DNA from 3 places in the Psychrosphaera sp. HA2-10 genome. Region 3 is predicted to be linked to each of the others. Evidence: predicted binding sites of a transcription regulator. Region 3 holds the regulator's gene; each other region holds the start of a gene.
What was found. Region 3 encodes FliA, which starts transcription of late flagellar genes. Its sites were predicted from a motif close to CTAAAGNTNNNNNNNNNNNNGCCGATA; they were not measured.
Positions count from the first base shown of each region.

Region 1: a site for FliA is predicted at 3,966-3,992, ahead of ACZ1GV_RS13870 (DUF5610 domain-containing protein). Genes of this name have one in related genera too.
Region 2: a site for FliA is predicted at 5,199-5,225, ahead of ACZ1GV_RS09315 (DUF3530 family protein). Genes of this name have one in related genera too.

Region 1 is NZ_CM146341.1:3,043,122-3,050,052, forward strand. Features, by position in the region: gene cysQ (3'(2'),5'-bisphosphate nucleotidase CysQ) at 1-501, shown strand, start outside; gene ACZ1GV_RS13850 (YheU family protein) at 473-709, opposite strand; gene ACZ1GV_RS13855 (hydrolase) at 706-1,719, opposite strand; gene ctlX (citrulline utilization hydrolase CtlX) at 1,805-2,725, opposite strand; gene ACZ1GV_RS13865 (glutathione S-transferase family protein) at 2,837-3,817, opposite strand; gene ACZ1GV_RS13870 (DUF5610 domain-containing protein) at 4,024-5,343, shown strand; gene rluF (23S rRNA pseudouridine(2604) synthase RluF) at 5,454-6,194, opposite strand; gene fusA (elongation factor G) at 6,395-6,931, opposite strand, start outside.
Region 2 is NZ_CM146341.1:2,026,139-2,033,069, reverse strand. Features, by position in the region: gene surA (peptidylprolyl isomerase SurA) at 1-896, opposite strand, end outside; gene ACZ1GV_RS09325 (LPS-assembly protein LptD) at 912-3,173, opposite strand; gene djlA (co-chaperone DjlA) at 3,352-4,197, shown strand; gene ACZ1GV_RS09315 (DUF3530 family protein) at 4,203-5,165, opposite strand; gene hemH (ferrochelatase) at 5,311-6,390, shown strand; gene ACZ1GV_RS09305 (Na+/H+ antiporter NhaC family protein) at 6,475-6,931, shown strand, end outside.
Region 3 is NZ_CM146341.1:1,895,564-1,902,494, forward strand. Features, by position in the region: gene ACZ1GV_RS08750 (chemotaxis protein CheA) at 1-658, opposite strand, end outside; gene ACZ1GV_RS08755 (protein phosphatase CheZ) at 676-1,419, opposite strand; gene cheY (chemotaxis response regulator CheY) at 1,437-1,820, opposite strand; gene ACZ1GV_RS08765 (RNA polymerase sigma factor FliA) at 1,890-2,615, opposite strand; gene ACZ1GV_RS08770 (MinD/ParA family ATP-binding protein) at 2,626-3,480, opposite strand; gene flhF (flagellar biosynthesis protein FlhF) at 3,473-5,026, opposite strand; gene flhA (flagellar biosynthesis protein FlhA) at 5,049-6,931, opposite strand, start outside.

The sequences.
Region 1 (6,931 bases), 1.1 Mb from region 3:
CTGATACAAAACAATAAACCTGTGTTAGGTGTTATTCATGCTCCGGTTACAGAAGACACTTACTGGGCTACTAAAGACCAAGGTGCGTTTAAGCAAACAAAGTCGTCAACGTCAAAGATCAGTGGTAATAAGATCGATACCGCTAAGCACTCTCTGACGGTTGCTATTAGTCGAGTTCAAAAATTAGATTCAATTACTAAGTACATTAGTGACGGTGTTGACTTAAGTTTTATTTCTCTTGGCAGCTGTGCATTAAAGTCTTGCTTGGTTGCTGAAGGTAAAGCGGATTTGTACATTCGAGTAGGCCCGACGGGAGAGTGGGATACTGGAGCGCCTCAAATCATTGTTGAAGAAGCTGGTGGGCGTATTATTGACTCGGAATTTAAACCTTTAAGCTATAACGAAAGAGAGTCATTTTTAAACCCGGACTTTATTGTTGCGGCAGACCAATCTTTGGATTGGTCAACTATGATCATCCCGCACGACTCACGTCGGGACTAAAAGTTTTAGCTGGCATCAGATTTACAGTTTCATGTAACTCCGAAAAAACCAATACAACCTCTCCGCTTTTTAACTGTTGCAGTAGCTGGTCTTTTTTATCATTAAACGAGACCTCGACTTCTCCGTAGTCAGTACCTTCTCGCATTATAAATTCTTCAATAATGCCCTCTAACGCTTCGTTACTAAGGTCTTTCCAAGGAATTATCATGCGAATGTGTGTCCAAATTTATTAAGTTGCTCTTGTTGAATAAACTCAATTGTTCGCTTTTCAGCCCAAAAAACTGGTTTCAAAGGGTTTAATCCTGAGATAAAACCTACATGGCCTCCAGATTTACTTAGTTCGAATCGAACCGCACTAGAGAGCATTTCTTCACTAGGGATAACCTCAGGGGTCATAAACGGGTCATCTGTTGCGTGAATAACTAACGTCGGGGTTGCTATTGAGCCCAAAAATTTATTTGCACTCGATTTTGCATAATAGTCAGCTGCACTTTCAAAACCATTAATTGGCGCGGTAACAGCTTCGTCAAACTCAGTAAGTATTTTGATTTCATCTAACTGTTCGGCAGATACTTTTACTGGAAAACGCTCTTTCATGAGCGCAAGCTTGTCTTTGGTTTTATTTCTTAACTTATCTACTAAATACTTTTGATATACGGTCGAAAAGCCTTGCCCAATTGCGTGAGCGCACAGTGACAAATCCAGTGGCGCAGAAATGACAATACCGCCCGATAATACCGACTTCTCACCTTCTTCACCTAAATACTTTGCGAGCATATTTCCGCCTAGTGAAAAGCCAACACTATATAGCGGATTAGTAGGAAACTTTTTGTTTACGTATTTTATCAACTCAGATACGTCTTCGGTTTGACCGGAGTGATAAGTTTTTGCCAAGCGGTTTTGTTTCTTACCACAACCACGAAATTGCATAAGTAAGCCAACCCAACCTTTTTGATGGATGGCATTCATCATTCGCTTTGCATAAAAGCTGTCAAAAGAGCCTTCTAAGCCATGGAGAACGACCACAATAGGTGTATTTTCATTGATATAAGCAGGTGACTGACTCCAGATAAGCTCTACGAAGTCACCATCTGATAAAGCAAACTCTTGCTCAAAAGGTTTAAAAGTATTTGGGACAGAATAAAACCTAGGCACAATTGTCTGTAAATGGCGATTATTAAGCCACCATGCAGGTTTAAATGTCGATTTGATTATCATGCAATCCTCATTTTACAGCCTCACCATGAGGGCGAACAATTCTATTGTATTGTACCTATACAGTTCAAGTTTAAAACCGGTTTAGTTATTTATAGCCGGTTCTTTTTGGTAAGTGAATACCTGCTAACATACAGCGTACTGAACCACCCGCATATTCAATTGCGCTTACATCAAAAGGTAAGAGGTTTACTCGACTTGAAAGTGTATGTTGTTGTTCATTGGTTAATGCGTTAAACGCCGTATTTGACAGCGCTAAGTATTTTTTTTGACCGCAAGATAATTCTAAGGCATTACCGCAGTATTGTTCTATTTGTTGCTCACTAAGATGAATTACTATTTTATCGGTGGATTCAACAGCCTCAAGAACAATAGAGCGTTGTTCTGGGTCTTTGATCATCTCGGTCGCCAATAGCACGTAATCGCTGCCTACAGTCATAATCACATTGGTGTGATACACAGGTGTACCATCTTTGTTTGCCGCATCAAACAGGACTGGGCGATATGAGAATTGTTGGCAAAACTCATAAAACAGTTGATCAGAACACCGGTTGGAACGAACGGCGAAGGCAATGCGAGCCGAGTGATCAAAGACCATCGCGCCAGTACCTTCTAAAAACCGAGCTTGATGTTCATTTGGTGAGTAATCAATAATCTGGTTTACTTGATATTTAGATATCAGATGCTGGATTATATCTGGACGCCGTTCTAAGCGTCTATTTTCAGGGAACATGGCATAAATTGCTATCTTTCCGTCAGCGTGAGTAGAAAACCAGTTATTGGGAAATACAGAGTCAGGGGTAGAGGTACCTGTGTCGTCAAATAAGTTAACGTCTATTCCATGTGCTACTAGTTTCGCTACCATGTCAGTCACTTGCTGATAGGCTAATGTCGTTAGCGAGACATCATTATTTGCTTCACTTTGAAAGCTATTATCAGCTGCAGTTTGTGGATTTGGCTGGAAATGGTGTGGCCTAATCATAACCACTGAACTTGGTGCTTGGCTCATGATGTTACCTATTTGATAAAAGACACAACGTCAGAAAATTAGGGCCTTATTGTAAGGCCATAATTAATCATTATACAAATATTCTCGCTTGTAACCGTTAACCATTCAGCGTTAACCGATTTCATCTCGATTATGAGCTCGGGTGTAATCGATTGCAGGACCGACCGGAACTACCTGGGTAGGGTTTATCATAGTATGACTAAAGTAATAATGTCGTTTTATGTGGTAAAAATCGACGGTCTCAGCAATACCAGGCCATTGATACAATTCACGAACATAAGCCGATAAATGTGGATAACTCTCTACTGTGCGTTTGTTGCATTTAAAATGACCTACATAAACCGCATCAAAACGAATTAAGGTTGTGAATAAACGCCAATCTGCTTCAGTGATGGTATTACTGACTAAATAACGATTTGTTGTTAGTCTTTGTTCAATTTCATCGAGTGCATCAAATAGTTTGGTGTATTCTTTTTCATACACCGCTTGTTGGGTCGCAAACCCACATTTATAAACGCCATTGTTTATGTTGTGATAAACAAAGTCATTAACCTCATCTATTTCCGCTTGTTTAGACGTTGGATATAAGTCTAGTGAATTGTTAGTTAGTTTATTGAATGCTGAGTTAAACATTCTGATAATTTCAGAAGACTCATTGCTCACTATTTGGTTTTGCTTTTTGTCCCAGAGGACGGGTACAGTGACTCGCCCTGAATAGTCGGCTTTATTGCGAGTATAAATCTCATGCATAAACTTCGAATCAAATAAGGCATCGCCTGTACTGTGATTCTGTTTATCGAACTCCCAGCCGTTTTCTAGCATGTCAGGACTTACAATTGATACATCTATATAGTCTTCTAACGATTTTAACTTTCTAACGATCAAAGTTCGGTGAGCCCAAGGACAGGCTAAAGAAACGTAAAGATGGTAGCGACCTTTTTCGGCTTTAAATCCTGCTTGTCCGTTAGGACCTGCAGAGCCATCTGGTGTGATCCAGTTTCTCAATTGAGCGTCTTCTCGCACAAACTTACCATCACTACTATCGGTGTCATACCATTTGTCTTTCCAAGTGCCGTCAACAAGTAATCCCATGATGCCCTCTGTTCATTTTTAGTTTATGTAAACAGTGTAGCAAAGGGGGATTGCTTGAATAATTAGTAAAATTGGCATATTCCTTTCGAATAAATGCAATTATTGATCAACAGGTTAAAATAAAAACGTTATATTTGTATATAATTCACTCAATTTTACAGCCTGTCAGCCGATATTAATGCTAGGCAACCATTAGGTATATTAAAATGATTAAATTCGACCCAACTCAATTACAAAATTGGCTGAGTAAACCCAGCAGTAAGGGCGAACTAAATTCTCAAAATGGCCAACAGCAAATTAAAAAATCACCGCCAGCGTCATTCGTGACCTTGTCTGGCGCAACTTCAAGCACGAGCTTTTCGTATTTTCATCAAACGGTGCAAAAACGTGTGCAGCAATCAATTTCAGTTCCGCATGACCCAAAACCTAATAAGTTAGAGCAAGCGGCTATTGAACAAAGAGACAAACGTGCCGAGGCATCATCTAGCGCAATACTTGGGTTTATTACAAATCGCTTAAAAATGGACAAAGCCGATGGTGCTACACCGGAGCAATTAAAAAGCCGGATAGAAGCAGGCCTTAAAGGTTTCGAACAAGGTTATGAAGAAGCCAGTGGTATTTTGTCTGACATGGGATTGTTAGAAGGCGATGTTGAAAGTGACATTTCTTTAACTGCACAAAAAGTTAAAGAAGGGTTGTTTGAACTTGCGAATGAGTACTTAGGTGAAAGTCAGAGTGTCATTGAAAAGCCAGTCAGTTTAAATGTACCGGATGACTCAGCAGAAGAGTCAGTTCCGCCGGCGCGTATAGGCGAAGCCTTATTTCAGTCTTTGCAGTCAAAAGAGTCTCGCTCCTTTGAGTTTGAACTTGAAACACGAGATGGCGACACGATTAAGATTAATGCCAGTGCCTTTTTAGGTGCGTCGGTTGAGTCTGGTAGTGGCCGTTTTTCTAGTCGGGGCCAAGGCGTTGGCAATTCATATAGTGGTAGTTATGCGTATTCTTACAGTGAAGTAGTCAGTCAGCAGCAGTTCTCGTTAAGTATTGATGGTGATTTAGACGAAGACGAACTAGAAGCAATTAATGCCTTATTAGAAAAAATTAATAGTTTGTCGGCGGACTTTTATGACGGTGACATGCAAGAAGCTATTAACAAGGCATTGGAGTTAGAATATGACTCGTCTGAGATCAGTGGTTTTGCACTGGATTTAAGTCAAAGTACAAGCGTTAAAGCTGTGGAGGCTTATCAGTCAGAGCAAGCTTCTCAGCGTCCCGGTGCTGCAGCTTTAAGACAGTTAGAACCATTAGGGAATTTTGCTGCTGACTTGAAAGGTGAATTTGCTAAGACTGAAGACTTGTTTGCTCACCCAAGAGATCTACTATCGGACTTATTCCAAAAAATGGACTTATTGAATAAGCCTGAAGAGCAAGACTACACAATAGGCTTTGCTTCTTTTTCAACTTCCATTATTGAACAGTGGTCAAGTCGTCTGGAGTTGCTTCGAGCACCTAGTAGTGAAGAGTGAGCTGACGTTAATTAATAAAATATCAGCTTAACTGACCTTTGTAGTTAAGGCTTTTTCATCGTTTTGATGCGATTGTTGGCTTTACTACAGAGGTCTGACTATAAGGCTAATTATTCGGCTGTTTTTTTAGAACCTGCAACGGCTTTATTGATTTGATTCATTTCTTGATTAGTAAGCTCACGCCACTGTCCAGGCTTTAGGCCTTTTAAGTCGACGTTCATAATGCGAGTGCGTTGTAGCTTAGTAACTTCAAATCCTAAATACTCACACATACGACGAATTTGACGATTTAACCCTTGGGTAAGAATGATAGAAAATTTCTTAGGTCCAAGTAATTTCACTCGGCATGGTTTTGTCACTGTTCCAAGTATTGGAATGCCTTTTTCCATACGACTTTTAAAGCGCTCATTTAAAGGCTTATCTACAACCACAACGTATTCTTTTTCGTGTGCATTCTCAGCGCGCAAAATCTTGTTAACAATATCACCGTCACTGGTCAAAAATATTAGACCATCTGAAGGTTTATCTAGGCGTCCAATAGGGAAAATTCGTTCAGGGTGATTGATAGCATCTATGATGTTGCCACGAACGTGACGCTCGGTAGTACACGTAATACCAATAGGCTTATTGTAGGCAATGTAAACACGGTCAGATTTATTTTCAGCACTGGCGTTAATCGTTTTACCATTAACTGTAACAATATCACCATCAAGTACTTTGGTACCGAGCTCAGGAAGTTTCCCGTTTATCTTAACGCGCTTTTGCTCAATAAGTTTATCCGCTTCGCGTCGTGAACAATATCCCGATTCGCTAATGAATTTATTGAGTCTTTTACCTTGTTGTTCAGTCACTGTAAGCCTATTTAAAGAGTATTAATTGGAGACTATCGATGGCGTATAAAACATAACTCTAAGTTAGTTTTGAATCTATTTTATGGACGAATTGTAGCACAAGTCTTATTTAACGGACTAGCGTTTGGCAACTGCAAATTATAGACACAAAAAAGCCTGCACAAGGCAGGCTTTTAATACTAAATTGAAATAGAGGCTAATTACTTAGCGTTTTTCTCTTCTTTAGCTTTTGCAATTACTTCGTCAGAAACACTGCTTGGACAAGGCATGTAGTTTTTGAACTCCATAGAGAACTGACCACGGCCTGAAGTCATTGTACGTAGTGAACCGATGTAACCAAACATTTCTGAAAGTGGTACGTCAGCTTTAATACGAACACCAGTAGCGCCTGCCTCTTGACCAGCGATCATGCCACGACGACGGCTAAGGTCACCGATAACATCACCAACGTGATCTTCAGGAGTGAACACGTCTACTAACATTACTGGTTCAAGTAGTTGTGCACCTGCTTTAGGAATTGATTGACGGAATGCGCCACGTGCTGCTAATTCGAATGCTACTGCAGATGAATCGACTGCGTGGAAACCACCATCGTAAAGTTCGATTTCAACGTCAAGAACAGGGAATCCAGCTAGAACACCAGTTTCCATCATACCAGCAAAACCTTTTTCGATTGCTGGGAAGAATTCTTTAGGTACGTTACCACCAACAACTGTTGATGTGAACGTGAAACCAGA
Region 2 (6,931 bases), 130 kb from region 3:
AATATTATAGAAGGTGTTAGTAGGATATGGCGAGCGTTCACCTCTTTAATTTCTACTGTTTGACGACCTCGAACATCAAGAACTTTTACAATGTGAAAACCAGCTCCAGAACGAAGTGGGCCATGAAGTGAGCCTTTTGGCTGGCCTTTAACATTTTTAGAAAATAACGAAGGCATTTCGTTTACACTCATGTAACCCCAGTCACCACCTTCTAATGCCTTAATACCAGATGAACTAGCAATTGCTACTTGTTTGAAGTCACTACCTTCGTTTAGTAATTCAATTACTTTATTTGCAACTTCACGTCTTTCTTGAACTTCAGTTTGTGTTGCATCACTATCAACAGCAATAAGAATATGACCAATTTGGTACTCTTCTTTACTTGTTTGTTGTTCAATTACATTTACTAGCGAGTCAATTTCTTGGTCTGATACATTGACGCGACGCCTCACGTTAGCTCGGACGACTTCATTTAATGCGATTTCTTCACGTAGTTGCTCTCTATAGCGCTCAAAATTCTCGCCTGTTGACTCTAACTTTTGGCGAAACTCGTCAACAGAGATACTCTGACGTTCAGCGATACTTTGTAATACTGAGTCTAAATGGGCATCACTGATCTGAATACCCATGCGTTCCGCCATTTGTAATTGAATGCTAGTTAATACTAATTTATCAATTGCTTGAGCTCTTAGCGCTTTGTCACTTGGCAATACTTGGTTTGCTAGAGCCGCTTTAGCTTTAACATCAGCAATGATCGACTTAATTTCACCTTCCAAAATTACACCGTCATTTACAATAACTGCAACATTGTCCAATCGTTTTAATTCTGCATTCGCAGTAACACTTACAAGTGCAGTAAGAGCTACTAGAGTAGCCATAAACGTATTTCTAAACATATTTACTCTCGTTCGTTATTTTGTAATTAGGTAAGGTCGGCGATATGCAAAAATACTGTTTGAGAACATTTTTGATATCCTTGATGCCGTGTCGCCACCTAAACCACTTAATGTGAAATTAATGCTGATGCCATTTTCATACTCAACATTAGAATTTACGTTAAAATCGGGATTGTTTAAATCCAAAACTACCTGACGTTGTGCTGAAACTTGTACACTCCAACAACAAGACCGGTATTCAAACCCCACAAGCCCATCTAAATTTATATTTCTTTCTGAATCATAATGATAACTTGCCGCAAGCGACCAACTCTCATTTAACTTATAGCTACCAAACAAACCGGTTTGGTTAATCGTAATGTCTGCCACATCTCGTACATAACGTTGATTTAACTGGATGTTTTTATTTTCATCTAACCAATAGTCTAACGCTATAAAGCCAGTATCAACTTTATTACTATCACGGTTGTATAAAATACCACCGTCTACTTGCCAGTTTGTAGATAACTGACCGAACACTTCTACTGCTAATGCTGGCTTAGAGGCAGTTGACTCTGTATTAGTTCCCTCATTTAGCTGAACAGTAGAGAATTTATGAACTTGTCCTATGCCAAAGCGAAATAGTTCTTGGTTTTGTTCATCAAAAATACTGGTAGATACGCCGAGGGTTACTTGATCCATTGCTTCTATGCGGTCGATGCTAGAATAAGTTTGATCACGAAAGAGGGCAAAGTAATCTTCTTTTAAACGTTGAGAATCATATAGGCCGATCTCACTTTGTTCTGAGCTTTCTACATATACGTATTGCAGTTTAGGCTCTAATGTTTGTCTAACACTTTTACCAAAGTAGCTCGTTTGTTTTTCAAAGCTTAGCCCTGTGAGCAGTCTAAATTTACCAACGCCTCGATCGACTGTGTTTTTGTTTAAATCATCTTTAAACTCTTGCTCATAGCGAGTTGCAAGATAGGAGAAACTTGACTCAAATTGAAAGCTAGGTTGGTAATATTGATAACTTAACTCCGGCTCTAAGTGAAGACGGTCTACTTTATAAACATTCTTATTATTATTGCTAAACTGAGTATAGCTGGTTTTCAACTGAGCCTTGAAGCCATTACCACCTGCAAAAGTTGACCAGTTAGCATCGAGTTGCACTGGAATTTTATACGACGGATCATGCTGTCCAAGTTCAACCATATCTTGTGTAAATAGGTTAAATTGCAACGTATCAGTTGTATAGCGTAAAAACGCAAAATTATTTAGATGAGTATCTGCTTGATGGTGGTAGTCACTCTTAAACTCACTGATATAGTTATCATCACTGAGTTCTGTCCACTGTACTTGTAAATTCCAATTTTTACCTAAAGTTGATTCATGTTGAATAAAGCCTAGATAACGCTCTTCCAGATCTACATACTGTTGATCTTCATTAATATATTCGAGTTGTAAAATATTCTCTGATGATTCTGACAAATGACGGAAATTACTTTCTAGCTGCCACCCTCGCTGAGACATATAGACAGGAGTTAGTGTTAAGTCGTAGTTGTTTGCTAAGTTAAAATAAATAGGTTGCGCGTAATAAGCGCCAAATCTACTAGAACTGCCAAACTCAGGGAAAAGTAATCCACTTTTTCTTACGTCGGTTAGTGGGAAAGTAATATAAGGTACATATAAAACCGGTACATCAGCAATTTTAAATACCGTATTCCATGCTTCACCCCAGCCTTCATCTTGTTTGATGTTTATTTCGCTAGACTGAAACAACCAACTCGGGTCGTCACTTGGGCAAGTTGTAAACGTTGCCGAGTCTAAAGAAAGCTGATTATTATCTTTAATTGCAAAAGATTGCGCAGTACCGCGACCAGCATTAAAGCCAAATCGGTAATCGGCATCAAGTAGCTCAAAGTTTTTGTTTTTTTCGTCGATAAAAATAGATTCGCCAAACACAGTTGCCGTTTTTGACGTTAATTCAACATTACCTTGCGCTAAAAATTGCCCTGTTTCTTCATCGAAAGTGGCTTGATCCGCTTGCACAGTTTGCTGTTTTTGAAAAATGATGACATCGCCATCAAATTGTATTCGTTCGCCTCTAATTATATCAGTGGAGTCACTTTGAACAACAAACGTATCATTTGGAATAGTATTTGCGAAGCCATTAGACACTGAGATAAGTGCCTTTTTGGATTGTAAAGGTTGTTGGCAGATCGTCTCTGCTAAGGCCGGCAAAGATGCAGACCATAGAGTGAAAAATAACGCTGTATTTTTTGTTTGTTTGTTCAAACTTTCGATAACCTCTATCAACCATACCAGAAGCGTGGAACGCGTAAATTCGCTGGTGAAAAATAATTTTAATAGCCGATGAATTCTATATGATTTTTTTACTGTATACTACGCAACGAACGGAATTTGAGTATAAATAATCCGGTTTAAACGTTTTATTAGTTGGAAGTGAATTGTAGTGATAGGAAAAATTGCAGGTACAGTATTTGGATTCTTGTTAATTAGGCACTTTGTGGGTGCGCTAGTTGGACTGTGGATTGGGCATTTATTCGATAAAGCAATGCAGCGAATGAATGACAAAGGCAATGTTGAAGAATGGTTAATCAGTAATGATGCAAAACAATCGATCTTCTTTTATACAACATTTTCAGTAATGGGGCAGATGGCAAAATCAAGTGGCCGTGTTACGCCGGAACATATTAAAACTGCTAACGATTTTATGGCTCAAATGCGATTGTCTGAGCAGCAAGTTGCAGAAGCAAGAGACGCATTTCGCGAAGGTAAGCTTCTTGGGTTCCCACTAAAAAAGAAAATTAAGCAGTTTAAGGAGCATTTTGGCAATAGGCGTGATTTATGTCAGTTTTTTCTAGAAATTCAAATTCAGACTGCATATTCCGACGCGATTTTAGAACCGGCTGAATATAATTTACTTGAGGATATAGCGAAACAGTTAGGTTTCAATAAGCGGCATTTGTCTCAACTTATTGCTATGTGGGAAGCGGAAATGCGTTTTCAAAACTACAAGCAGCAGCAACAAGAAAAGTATAAACAATACGATCGTAAAGACAGCTCAGTAAATCAAGCTAAAGCGCCAAGTTTACTTGATGCCTATGCTGTTATCGGGGTTAGTGATCGAGATTCCGTTAGAGATATAAAACGAGCTTATAAAAGGTTAATGTCTCAGAATCATCCTGATAAATTAGTAGCGAAAGGCTTACCACCAGAAATGATGGAAGTGGCAAAACAAAAAACCCAAGACATTCAATCAGCCTATGAAATAATCAAAAAAGCGCGTGATTTTTAATTGCGCTACATACCTACGGCGACTGTGAAACCATAGATTTCTTTTATCAAACGACGCTGCTGATCTTTGTAGTCAAAAAAGTACGTCAGTTCACGTTGCCTGTAATTAGTTTTAAAGTTCTTGCGTGCCATTTTTTGTCGCCATTCTTTAACTGCGATAGCCCAGTGGTTACTTCGCTCAAAAATGATATCTAAAACAGGGAATTCGGTTTTAGCAACTTGTTCAGCAAACTTCAAATTAAGTTCTTTTTGAGGCATATGTGCGCCTATCATTATTAGTGCATCAGGTTGTGGCACAATATTTTTTTCTATTAGGTTGGTTAGCCAAAAACAAGATTTTCCCTCGCATATAATTAAATAGAAACCAGGAAAAGAACGAGCAAAATTAAATGCTGAGTCGAGTCGTTCGCCAATTTCTAGTTCGAGTTGCTCATTAAGTGAATCGTCAAATGTAGTAGGTACATCTTGGTATTCGGCGTAATTATTTGGCGAATTAGCATTCTCTTTTTCAGCAGTACCGTTTGCGCTGGTATCGGGCGTTTCCGGGTCTGATTGGGCATTACTTTGATTTTGTTCGTCTACAAATTTAGCTTCAATCTCAGTAATGTGTGGCATGGTTAATGAAATACTTGTCCATCCATAATTGTCCAAGTCTTGGTACAAAGCACTTGTAGTGGCTTGCCTGAAAATAGTCTGATTTATATCGGGTAAAATAAAAGCGATACCTTTGGGGATACCAGTGGTTTGCTCTTTGTGGAGTGCGATAAATTGATTACTCGATGCTGTTTCGAGTACTTTTATATTTTGCTCTGGAATATAGCGTTTTAAATCTTGAAACAATAGCGAGCCGATATCGAGTTGTTCTGATAACGTCGATTTTGTTGTGTCAGAACCCGTCGTGGCAGACACTAAATAGCTGTTAAGCATAAAAGTTATCAACAAAACTAGTTTTAACACGCTAGAATACATATAAATCTCAATGGAGTCGCTACTAATTACTCATATCGGCATATGTTTCGGAATCTGAAATCCTTTTCCGGATATTATGAAAAGTAAACGAAAAATCAATTTGATACGTAGTGGTCTCAGTCATATTTTTAGTAAAGAGAAATAAATGAAGTACCAAAATACACCAAACTTTAGTCATGGACAGGCCGATAAAATCGGTATTTTGCTAACAAATCTCGGAACGCCAGATGCGCCAACCAAAGGTGCCTTAAAGCCTTACCTAAAGGAGTTCTTGTCAGACCCTAGAGTTGTTGAGATTCCTAGAGTAATTTGGTGGTGTATTTTAAACGGGGTAATATTGCCACTTCGTTCACGTCGCTCAGCTAAAGCCTATGAAGGAGTTTGGACTGAGCAGGGCTCTCCTTTATTGGTGAACACTCAAAACTTAAGCAATAAAATAGCTGAGCATTTTTCCGAGAATAATAATCTGATCATCGACTTTGCTATGAGATACGGCAATCCATCAATTGATAGCAAGTTACAAGGTTTACTCAATCAGGGCGCTCGTAAAGTTATAGTGTTGCCTTTATATCCTCAATATTCAGCGACGACGACAGCGTCAACCTTTGATGCGGTTGCAGACGTGTTCCGCAAAATACGTTTTATTCCTGAGTTACGATTTATCAATCATTACACAGATTCTAAAAAGTTGATTGTTGCAATAGCGAATAAAATTAGAAAAACGTGGGAAGTAGAAGGGCGAGCTGACAAATTAATCTTTTCATATCATGGTATCCCAAACCGGTATTGGCATAACGGCGACCCTTATGCCTGTCAATGCCATAAAACATCTCGTTTGTTAGCGGAAGAATTAGGGTTAACAAGTGACGAGTTTATGACGTGTTTTCAATCTAGATTTGGTAAAGAAGAGTGGGTAAAACCCTATTTAGATCACACTTTAAAAGGCTTGCCAAAGCAGGGCGTAAAATCAGTACAAGTAGTCTGTCCTGGCTTTTCGGCTGATTGTTTAGAAACAATAGAAGAAATAGGTGAAGAAAATAGAGACTACTTTTTGGAAGCAGGCGGAGAAAAGTTCACCTATATTAGTTGTTTAAATGATGAGCCAGAGCATGTAGAAGCTATTGCTGAAATTATTGAACAGCAACTATTGGGCTGGGAAGTCGAGCAGAATGTAGAACCGCGACAACAACGAGCCGAATCACTTAGGCAACGTCAAAAAAGTTAAACATATAGACGTCTATACGTTTGGCTATCCATGTGCTACATTCGCGCTATTGAATTAATACGTGCAAATATGCCGAGGATAAGTATGACTGAAACGCAAAAATCTGGGTGGGCATTATTGCCCCTCGGAGTCTTCATCCTGTTATTTTTAGGGACAGGGATCTATTTACAATCTATTGGTGTTGAATACGCCTTCTATCAGCTACCAGCCCCCGTTGCTATTATACCTGCTCTACTACTAGCGCTTTACTTTAATAAAATATTAACAACAGAAAAAAATACGTTAGACGATGGCATTGCCGTTCTAATTAAAGGAATGGGTAACAACAATGTTATAACTATGTGTTTGATTTACTTATTAGCAGGCGCGTTTGCATCAGTTGCAAAAGAAACAGGCGGAGTCACAGCTGTGGTAAATTTAGGGCTAAGTGTTATCCCTAGTGCTTACCTAATTGCTGGTTTATTTGTTATTTCAGCGATAGTGGCAACAGCAATGGGAACTTCCATGGGGACAATAGGAGCGGTAGCGCCAATTGCGTTTG
Region 3 (6,931 bases):
CCTTAAACGAGCCTTTGCCGTGTAATTCATCTAATAAAGACTCAAATTCATCATCACTGATGTCATCGCCACTATCAAACATAGACTTGGCATTTTCAGGAGGCTTCTCGTCCGCTTTACCATGCAACTCATCTAAAAGAGCTTCAAATTCGTCTTCTGTGAACTCTTCAACTGAGTTATCTTGGGCAGAAGACTCATCCATCGCATCAATATCAAAAAAGTCGTCATCTGTTGCCGCAGGCTCAGCTTCGACCGCTGGCTCTTCGTCGGCTGGGGAGCAATAGTGGTGGAGTGCAGCAAGCAATTCTGGAGCTGCCGGCTCTGGCTGATCACCAGCCTTGACCTGCTCAAACATCTCATTGACAGTATCAAGTGCTTGCAAAATAACGTCCATTAACTCTGGCGTTACGCTTCGTTTACCGGTTCTCAAAATATCAAACACGTTTTCTGCGCCATGACAAGCATCAACAAGATTAGTCAATGCTAAAAACCCGGCACCACCTTTTACGGTATGAAAACCTCGAAATATAGAGTTTAATAAATCAGCGTTCTCTGGATCGTTTTCCAGTTCAACTAATTCTTCAGAAAGCAACTCTAATATTTCTGCTGCTTCAATTAAGAAATCTTGTAGTATTTCTTGATCCACGTCCAATGCCATTCGGCATCTCCCCTAATTTAAAAGCCTAAACTAGACAATAGGTCGTCTACTTCGTCCTGATTCGAAACTGCGTCTTCACGCGTCTCTGCATCAATAATTGGTCCTTCAGCCCCATTGTTATCGACTGGTTTCTTCACTTCATTAACGGATTTTTGATTCGGTTCACCAAATACAGTTAACAAGTGAATCAGGCTTTCTTCAACATCTTTAACAAGTTCTATAACTCGTTTGATTACCTGACCAGTTAAATCTTGAAAATCTTGAGCCAACAGAATTTCAGTCATAATTGCATGAATCTTAGCGGTGTCAGCTTCTGCGCCTTCCATAAATTCATTTATGGAATAACACAAACTTTTGAACTCGCCCAATTCAATTTGACGCTGCATTAACTTATCCCACTCTGGTTTAAGTCTTACAATGTCACTATTAATCTTATCAGTTAGAGGGAGGCCTTCATCTATGGCGTCCATCGTTTTATTAGCTGCGTCTTCTGTTACTTTCATAACATAGTTTAGACGCTCTTTCGCATCAGGGATATCGTCTGTCGCTAAGTTAGCAATCTTAGGGTCTAACTGAAAATTACTTAACGAGTCGTGAAGTTGTCTTGTTAACTTCCCAACCTCACCAAACAGCTCACTATGCTCTTTGCTTGTAACTTCACGTAATATTTTGTTAGCAGAAGTATTGTCTCCAGCCTCAAGCGCTTCAACTAGCGCTTTTGCGTCTTCCAACGAAATCTGCGGGTTAGTCTCTTCAGACATAATGACCCCTTATCAGATTATTCTAAACGTTCGAAGATTTTATCAAGCTTGCCTTTCAGCGTAGCAGCCGTGAATGGTTTCACAATGTAGCCGTTTACACCTGCTTGCGCTGCAGCAACAATCTGCTCTTTCTTAGCTTCTGCTGTTACCATCATCACCGGCATATGCTTTAGTTTGTCGTCTTTACGAATTTCACGTAGCAAGTCAATGCCTTGCATACCTGGCATATTCCAGTCAGTAACAACAAAGTCGAAGTCACCGTTTTGTAACATTGGCAACGCTGTGCTGCCATCATCTGCTTCTGAGACATTAGTAAAGCCTAAGTCACGAAGAAGGTTTTTGATGATTCTTCTCATTGTTGAAAAGTCATCAACAACCAGAATTTTCATATTCTTATTCAAAGCATCCTCCAGTGAGGTAAATTATTAATTTACAGTAATTATTATTGATAAAAATCGCCATTATACAAGTTAAATCAACCAATCTTTTAATCTTGACTTTAAGCGAACAAGTGCTTGGCTATGAATTTGGCTCACTCTGGACTCACTAACGTTAAGAACTTCACCGATTTCTCTTAAATTTAGCTCATCATCATAATAAAGTGATAAAATCATTGCTTCTCGTTCTGGCAAGGTTTTAATCGTATTGGCTAGACTTGCGTTAAACGCACTTTTTTCAATGCCACCATACGTTAAATCACGACCAATTTCACTTGCTGGGGCAATAATATCATCACTAACGCCAAGATCTTCCATTCCTAAGATTTTACCGTTAGTCGCTTCTTTTAACATTTGATGGTACTGATCGATGGAAACACCAAGAGACTCGGCCACCTCAATGTCTTTCACATCACGACCAAGTGAAGACTCTAATTGAGATATTCTTTCAGCAACCATTCTAGAATTTCTATGGACCGACCTCGGTGTCCAATCGCCTCTTCGCATTTCATCAAGCATAGAACCCCTAATTCGAATACCCGCATAGGTTTCAAAACTAGCGCCTTTGCTATGATCAAAGTTTTTCGAAGCTTCGATTAGACCTATCATGCCAGCCTGAATCAAATCATCAACCAAAACACTATCAGGCAGTCGAGCTGCTAAATGGTGAGCAATCCTTTTTACCAATACAGAATGTTTTTCCACTACATTCGATAGTGTTTGTTGAGCTTCGTAGGCAGTTGCTACTTTATTGTTCAACAGAGACCTCTTAGTTGACCAGTTGCTCTAAAAAAAATTCCAAGTTACCCGACGCATGTGATGGCGTGGGCCACTTATTGATTTTAGCAGCCAACGTTTTAAACGCTACTGCTGAAGGAGAACGAGGAAATGCATCTACGATCGCTTTTTGACGTCGCACTGCTTTTCTTAAATTATCGTCAAATGGAATAATAGCTGTTAATTCCAAAGTTACATCTAAAAACCTATCTGTAACCATAGTCAATTTTTTGAATAAGTCCTGCCCTTCTTTAATTGTCCTTACCATATTGGCAACAACTTTAAAGCGGCTAACACCATGATCTCGATTCAAAATTTTAATTAAAGCGTAAGCATCAGTAATTGATGTAGGTTCGTCACATACAACGCAGAGAACTTCATGAGAAGCCCTAGAGAAAGATAACACCATGTCTGATATGCCGGCAGCTGTATCGACAATAAATACATCTACAGGTGTTCTCATTTCGCTAAACGCTCTAATGAGACCAGCATGTTGAGCCGGGGATAATTCAACCATATCAATAGAACCTGACGTTGCAGGCACTATTTTTATTCCACTTGGACCTTCTACCAGAATATCGTCTAGCTCGGCTTCACCTGACAACACATGGGAGAGGTTTTTGTGAACACGTAAGCCCAACATAACATCACAATTTGCTAAACCTAAGTCAGCATCAAGTACAAGTACGTTAAGTCCTGTTTGCGCCAAAGCAATTGCTGTATTTAGCGATACGCTGGTTTTACCCACTCCGCCCTTTCCACCTGTCACCGCAATAACTTTTGTTTTTTTGGCCATCGACATATTTCGTAAACCACTAGCTTGATCGGAAGTAATATTTTTAATCATACATGCCCACTGCTTTTGGCACTACCTTATTATTTTTATGAGAAACTTTTTCTTTAAGTTCAAATAGCTGATTAGCTTTTTGCACAATTTTCTGTGCATTTGCAACCCTTATGTCCTCAGGGACCCGTTGACCGTTGGTTAAATAACCAATTGGCAAACGATTATGGATTGCAACACTAATTAACTCACCTAAGCTTAAAGACTCATCTATTTTAGTAAAGATACAGCCAGACAGTGGAATTGTTTTAAAATGTTGCACACTTTCGTGCAAAACACTCATTTGAGACGTTGCAGAAAGTACTAAATAATTCTTAATATTAACTCTTGATTTTGTTAATAAATGATTCAAACGTTCCGTCAATTTAATATCTCTTTGACTCATGCCGGCTGTATCTATTAACAATAGCTTTTTATCTCGTAATTGGTAGATAGCTTCTGAAAGTTCTTCAGTATTTTTTGCTTGCTTTAGTGGGCAACCCAAAATTTTTGCATACGTACCAAGTTGCTCAAGAGCTCCAATTCTGAACGTGTCGGTCGTTATAAGACCAACTTTGTCAGCACCATGAATTTGTGCAAATCGCGCTGCTAACTTAGCAATCGTCGTTGTTTTACCGACGCCGGTAGGACCAACAAGAGAATAAACACCACCACGTTTAATGATTTCATTATCTGTTGTGTTTAGCTGCTCGGTTAGTAATTCAAGCATTTTAGGCCAAGCTTGCTGAGCTTCTAAGTCATCACTAATAAAGTGAGATAGATGTTCTGCTACTTTTGAAGACAACCCCATGTTATTTAATTTTTTAATTAACATAGATTTTACCGGTGTTTTACGATCTGCATCTTGTAACATTAGCGCTGAAACTTGATGTTTCAGTAATTCTTTAATTGAATTCATTTCGCTTTTTAAGTCAGATAATTGCTGATCAAATTGCCCCTGCACTACATTAGAATTTGAATGAACTTGTGCTTGCGTTTGTTGGTTAACATCATTGTTAAAAGATGGATTAACGTTCAGTGGCGAACTGTGAATTTCTTGTGATTGGTCTTGTACGGTATTGCGAGCACGGTTTAACCATTGTTCAAACTCTGATTCTGCTTGCTGGGATAATGCTTGTGTTGCCAGCTCTGACTTTTGTTGGTTAGACAAATCAGTGCCTTGAGATAACCTTGCTGGTGTTTGAGCCTGCTGTTGAAAGTGAGGCTGAGATTGTATTGAAGGTTGGGCTGGCTGGTAAGTATCAGGCTTACCAGCGTTATCAGCCCTTTGACGCTTAAGTAACTCTTCAAGTGAACTCGCGATTTTAGCTGCACCTTCTGCATTCGGGCCATCGAATCGACTAGTAGAATCAGTACTGTTAGGCATCTGAGCAGTCGTAGTAGCTGTCGACGGAACGGCAGGCTTAGCGTCGGCATCAATCGCAGCGACGATTTCAACACCGGTAGCGGTTTTTTTATTCGACATAATTACAGCATCAGGACCTAGCTCTTCTTTCACTTGAGTAAGTGCCGTTCTCATATCTTTTGCAAAATAACGCTTAATTTTCACTTTAAACCTCCGTCAAACAGCTCTAACCAACTGAACTGACAATCTTAATTTGTTTTTCTTCCGGTATTTCTTGATAAGACAAGATAACCATGCCTGGTAAGCTATGTTTAACAAAACGTGATAACACACTTCGTAACATTCCCGAGGTCAATAAAATTGACGGCTCACCTGATAATTCTTGAGTCCTGTGGGCGTCTGCAAGAGATGTTTGAATTCGCTCTGCAAGACCAGGTTCAATGCCAGCGCCTTCATTTCCAGCTGACTGCAGGGACTGTTGCAACATCTGTTCCAACTCAGGCGCCAAGGTTATGACAGGGATTTCATTAGTCGAACCGGCGATATCTTGAACGATAAATCTTCTTAGTGAAATTCGGCATGCTGCTGTTAAAACATCAGGATCTTGGCTCTTAGGTGCGTATTCAACCAAGGTTTGGATGATTGAGCGCATATCGCGAATCGTCACGTTTTCGCTTAAAAGGTTTTGCAGTACCTTGGTTAATACCGACAACGACAACATCTCTGGAACCAAACCATCGACTAATTTTGGATAGTTTTTCTGGATCATTTCTAAAAGATTCTGTGTTTCTTCGTGGCCTAATAATTGAGCTGCGTTATTAGTTAACAGTTGGCTTATATGCGTAGCAACTACAGTTGCAGCGTCAACCACTGTGTAGCCTAAGCTCTGAGCTTTGTCTCTATTAGTGTTTTCAATCCACACGGCTTCTAGACCAAAGGCTGGATCCACCGTTTCAATACCTTCGACTTTTCCAAACACTTGCCCTGGGTTAATTGCCAAGTCACGGTCATGACGAATTTCCGCTTCCCCTATCGTTACGCCCATTAACGTGATTCTATAAACATTCGGATCTAAGTCTAAATTATCGCGAATATGAACGGCCGGAACTAAAAAGCCAAATTCTTGACTCAGCTTACGACGCACACCTTTAATTCTTGATAACAACTCACCACCTTGGCCCTTGTCTACTAACGGGATAAGACGGTAGCCAACTTCTAAGCCGATAGTGTCAACATGATTAACGTCATCCCAGCTTACATCTTTGTTTTCAGCGGCTTCATGAGGTGATTCAAGTGGCGTTTCTGATTCGGCTTTTTCAGCTTGTTTGGCGGCTTCTGTCGCTTTTTTATTCACAAAATAAGCGGTCGCAACTAACATTGCACCAAAACCTAAAAAGGTAAGATGCGGCATGCCAGGCACTAATCCCATAGATAACAACACCCCGCCTGCAACATAAAGAACTTTTTCTGTACCAAGCTGAGTTGAGAATTGCTGCCCCATTTCTTGGTCAGTATTTTGACGAGTAACGACAATAGCAGTACCGATTGATAATAACAGACCTGGTATTTGAGCAACCAAACCATCACCAATCGTTAAAATTGTATAAATCTCTACCGCTTCGCCAAACAACAAGTCATGCTGGATCATACCGATGAATAAACCACCGATAATGTTAATGAAAAGAATAATGATACCTGCAATCGCATCACCTTTAACAAACTTTGACGCACCATCCATTGAGCCGTAGAAGTCTGCTTCTTTGCCTATTTCTTCTCGTCGCGCCTTTGCTTGTTCTGGGGTGATAAAGCCTGCATTTAAGTCGGCATCTATCGCCATTTGTTTACCTGGCATTGCGTCTAAGGTAAAACGCGCAGTAACCTCAGAAATACGACCTGCACCTTTGGTAACTACAACAAAGTTTATAATAACCAGAATAGCGAACACTACTAAACCAACGGCATAGTTTCCGCCGATTACGACACTACCAAAAGCTTCTATAACTTTACCTGCGGCATCACCACCCTGGTGGCCTTCTAACAAGACAATTCGAGTTGAAGCGACGTTCAAAGCAAGTCGTAATACAGTCGCGATTAATATAACCGAGGGAA